2 regions of the Sporosarcina sp. SG10008 genome follow, and region 2 is predicted to be linked to the other one. Evidence: a T-box and tRNA genes for the amino acid it is inferred to sense, from the RefSeq annotation. Region 2 holds a T-box; the other holds one or more tRNA genes.
What was found. A T-box is a leader RNA that pairs with one kind of tRNA and senses whether it is charged. The one in region 2 lies ahead of thrS (threonine--tRNA ligase), so its partner is inferred to be a tRNA-Thr.
Positions count from the first base shown of each region.

Region 1: it encodes a tRNA-Thr, which carries the amino acid that the T-box ahead of thrS (threonine--tRNA ligase) is inferred to sense. The anticodon was not compared.

Region 1 is NZ_CP172607.1:4,439,386-4,441,846, forward strand. It holds gene ACGLYD_RS20910 (KinB-signaling pathway activation protein) at 1-141, shown strand, start outside; gene ACGLYD_RS20915 (hypothetical protein) at 215-877, opposite strand; tRNA gene ACGLYD_RS20920 (tRNA-Asn) at 1,074-1,148, shown strand; tRNA gene ACGLYD_RS20925 (tRNA-Thr) at 1,152-1,227, shown strand; tRNA gene ACGLYD_RS20930 (tRNA-Glu) at 1,246-1,317, shown strand; tRNA gene ACGLYD_RS20935 (tRNA-Tyr) at 1,400-1,483, shown strand; tRNA gene ACGLYD_RS20940 (tRNA-Gln) at 1,637-1,711, shown strand; gene ACGLYD_RS20945 (EAL domain-containing protein) at 2,034-2,461, shown strand, end outside.
Region 2 is NZ_CP172607.1:1,785,971-1,788,431, reverse strand. It holds T-box leader at 820-1,044, shown strand; gene thrS (threonine--tRNA ligase) at 1,094-2,461, shown strand, end outside.

The DNA of each region.
Region 1 (2,461 bases), 2.1 Mb from region 2:
CTCTTCCCGCTTCTTGCAGTGAATGCGTATCAAATCTTAGTACTACCGAAGTTCAACAAGCAGTCTGATGAAGATAAGGTGAAGCTGGAAGCACGCAGAAAAGCACGAGGCAAAGTTACGAAGTCTGCTAAAGCAAAATAAAAAAACAGCACACCAGCCAGTTGATAATGGCGGATTGTGCTGTTTTTTTATAAGAGTAGGTGAGGCGGTTGGGTTATTCGGGTATTTTTTTGACATTCACCTTAGTTCCGAATAACATGGCTTCCACAGATATAAAAGTTCGATCTTTATCTAACTTTTTTAACTCAGCCAAATTAACACGGTTTTCCCGGTGATGGGGGACAGAAATAATTTCTCCTTTAGTGACAGAAGGGAGGTCGCCACCATTCCAAACAACAGATGAACCCAGTGCATTAACTTCCGCATCCCAGAGCATACTATGCAAGTTCGCTGGAAAAACTTCATCAATGGTACGAAACCAAAGAGGTTTTACCCCGAAAGTTTTTTCGAACTGCTCAAGTTGTTCTGTGAACAAAATTGTGTTTTGTTCATAGGTTACACCCTTATCGCCGAGTAACCCTATAGAAATATTTTTTTCTTTGATGAGTTGCACGGTTTCTGGAAAACGACCAGCCCATTTCATATCAACGAGTAGAAGTGGATAAGGTTTACTGAGTTCTTGGATCCATTGTTCCACTTCTATATCCCCGAATGAAATATTTACGGTCAGTGCGGAACCACTAGCGCCGCGTACAATAACAGCAGGTTCCTCCGTTACGCGGAACACGGATACAAGAGATAGTTGTTTAGGTAAAGCGGGAAGGAGCAGGAAGAGCGCGCAGCAAATAATGGCAGTGATCATGTACTTGTTTCGCATATGTTGTCCCCTTTTTGCACAATCTACCGTAAGTTTATGAAAGTGTGTTGACAAATATGCAAAAGACGTGATAATATATATAAGTTGCTGTCGGGAACAAAACAAACTTTAAAAAAGGTCTTGAAAAATATTTAATGTTTGTTATAATGGAGTTTGTCCTGAACGACATGAACAAATTTAAATGAATACTTATTATTCCGCAGTAGCTCAGTGGTAGAGCAATCGGCTGTTAACCGATCGGTCGTAGGTTCGAGTCCTACCTGCGGAGCCATATGCTTCCATAGCTCAGTAGGTAGAGTGCTTCCATGGTAAGGAAGAGGTCACCGGTTCGAATCCGGTTGGAAGCTCCAGAGCAACTTTAAGAATGAGGCCCCTTGGTCAAGCGGTTAAGACACCGCCCTTTCACGGCGGTATCACGGGTTCGAATCCCGTAGGGGTCATTAAAACTTATTCAGCGTGAAATGTTGAAAGAAGTTTGCTTGTTACTTAAGGTTTTGAATCTAATAATACATATTTTAACATGGTGGGGTAGCGAAGTGGCTAAACGCGGCGGACTGTAAATCCGCTCCTTCGGGTTCGGCAGTTCGAATCTGCCCCCCACCACCATTACTTTTTCAACGCTTGCGTTGAAAATAGTATTCCTTGATTTTAACGTTTCGCGTTAAAAAGAGTTTACTTTAAGGTTGTTATGTAAAGCATTGAATAGAGTAGATCTTACTTTAATGCAAAGCACCGAAAAGAATTAAACTTAAATACTAATGGGGTATAGCCAAGTGGTAAGGCAACGGACTTTGACTCCGTTACTCGTTGGTTCGAATCCAGCTACCCCAGCCATTTTCTTGCTTTACCAAACCATGTGAATTGCAAATAGCTTTATTAACCCTTTCGCCAAAATGAAAGGGTTTTTTTCTATTTTCAACTAGATATAATTCTCTATATTGAACAAATGAAATACCGATATGAACTGAGTGAAGGCGCCATAAAAAAGATAGCTGAAGTCGGCAGGTATCCCTTAGCTCCGAAGCGAATTTACTGAAGTTCTTTATTTCATCATATATAGCCCGAAAGAACGAATTTATAGTAGAGTAAATGGGGTTATAATTATTTTTGCAGGCCCACGTAGGTTGAAAAAGGTTTTTAGGAAAGAAGTGATTTTATGCAAGGAAATAATAAAATGGTAGATGATTTAATTCGCCATGATGGTAGTCATAGTCCGGAAAAAATGCTTAGGGACATTGCCTATGCACTTGATCAGTCAGCTATTGTTGCTGTCACAGACCAGACTGGGAAAATAGTGTATGTGAATGAGTTGTTTACAAAAATAGCGCAATACAGTGTGGAGGAACTTGTGGGGGCAGACCATCGGATTATCAATTCAGGCTTTCATCCTTCTTCGTTTTTCAAAGAGCTATGGGCGACAATCGGCAGGGGAAATACATGGCGTGGTGAAATCTGTAATAAAGCCAAGGATGGATCTTATTATTGGGTCGACACGATGATAGTTCCATTTTTAAATGATAACGGAAAGCCCTATCAATATATATCCATCCGCTATGACATCACTAAGAGTAAAGAGTCTGAGCG
Region 2 (2,461 bases):
ACCCCACGGGAATTAGCATAATCCTTGGGGTTATTATTCCCATATTATTTCGTTCAAAAGGATTTTTCGCTTACCTTAAGAAAGAGAGGAAACCCCTGAGAATATAACCACAAAATGAACATGGATTTCAGGTTATATTTATAATTAATTACTCCTTTGACGTAGCTAATGAAATTATAAATACTGCTGAATTTAATTGTATGAATTTATTAATTAATATAGAATTAACTTATCATTATAATGAAAAATATAGTGGCAAAGGTTTCGCAAGAGAAACAGCGTAGTCTTACTTAGAAATTGCCGGAAATCATGTAGAAGTGCACGTGTACACAGCATCTGGAAGTCCTGATAGTCAAAGGTCACTAAAGGTATTGGAAAAGGTCGGCTTTACTTTTTTAGGTATGAAATGATTTGAGGATACGGGCCAGTATGAACCTAACTATGAGTATCCTTTTTAACTAATCATACATAAACTGTATTGGATGCAACCAAAAAAAGCTTGATAATCCATTTTCTTTGTTGTAGGATATTAACTAATTCGATTTCAATGAATTTTAACTATACTTGTAACAGCGATGATAAAGACATGAATTGTTTTGATGGTTTCCAGAGAGGGAAGTATTGCTGAAATCTTCCTAACTTAGAAAAACAATTTACCACTTTTGAGCTGCATGAAGCCGTCTATGCTACGTTACAGCACCATGAGCAAACGCCATTGTTGGATGGTGTTAGAAATTTGGGTGGAATCACGAGCAAACACACTCGTCCCTTTACTAGGGATGGGTGTGTTTATTTGTATAGAAATATAACTGAATAACGATAAAAGCGATGACAAAGACATGAATTATTTTGATGGTTTCCAGAGAGGGAAGTATTGCTGAGAACTTCCTAACGCAGAAGATAATTTACCACTTTTGAGCTGTATTAGTGAAATGAAGTAACTAATTCCGTTAATGCTACGTTACAGCGCCATGAGTTAACACCATTGTTGGATGGTGTTAGAAATTTGGGTGGAATCACGGGTAAATCATACTCGTCCCTTTATTTGGGACGGGTATTTTTTTATACAAAAAATTGGATGGGGTGTTTTAAGATGAATGACAAGCAAATTGAGATTCGATTTCCAGACAGTAGCCGAAAGAATTTTCCTCTAGGTATTACATTAGCGGATATTGCACAGTCCATTAGCTTAAGTTTGAGAAAGAATGTTGTAGCGGGAAAAGTGAATGAACAATTATATGATTTATCACAATGCATTATGGAGGATGCTGCGATTACACTTTTCACAAAGGAATCGATAGAAGGACTCGAAGTTCTAAGGCACACAACTGCACATGTGCTAGGGCAGGCGGTTAAAAGACTTTATGACGATTCGAAGTTAGGGATTGGACCCATAATTGAACACGGTTTTTACTATGACTTTCTATCGGATACAAGCGTCACTTCGAATGATTTAGTAATGATTGAAAAAAAGATGCAAGCTATTATCGAAGAAGATTTGAAAATTGAACGTATAGAAGTCACGTATGGAGAGGCAGAAGAACTATTTGAGAAGCGTGGCGAATTGTTTAAGTTAGAACTATTAAAAGACATACCAGCGGACGAGAAAATTTCCCTTTATAAACAAGGAGAATTTATAGACCTTTGCCGCGGACCACATTTACCGTCAACTGGATGGATAAAAGCATTCAAGTTAACGCAGGTGTCAGGTGCTTATTGGCGGGGAGATAGTGATAATCAAGTGATGCAACGTATCTATGGAATTTCCTTTTTGAAAAAGAAAGACTTAGAACAGCATTTGTATTTTTTGGAGGAAGCAGAAAAAAGGGATCATCGAAAACTTGGAAAGCAACTTGAATTATTCATGTTCTCTGAGGAAGCACCAGGCATGCCGTTCTATTTACCGAATGGGCAGATAATACGCACTGAGCTAGAGAACTTTTCACGTGCACTTCAGACGAAGGCGGGGTACGCAGAAGTCCGCACGCCTTTCATGATGAATCAACGTCTGTGGGAGCAATCGGGGCACTGGGATCATTACCATGAGAATATGTATTTTTCAGAAGTGGAAAACGCAAAATTTGCGATGAAGCCGATGAACTGTCCTGGCCATATGCTAATTTTCAAAAATAGTCTTCATTCATACCGTGATTTACCAATACGTATGGCTGAATTCGGTCAAGTCCATCGCCATGAATTTAGTGGTGCTCTTAACGGACTATTAAGGGTTCGAACATTTTGCCAAGACGATGCGCATATTTTTGTGAGACATAATCAAATTAAAAGCGAAATAAAGCAAGTTATTCATCTTATTGATGAAGTTTATCGAACTTTTGGTTTTGAATATTCGATTGAACTTTCAACTAGGCCAGAACAATCACTAGGAAGTGATGAGATTTGGAATGATTCAGAAGAGGCTCTAAAGAATGTATTAGAGGATCTAGCGGTTACTTATCAATTA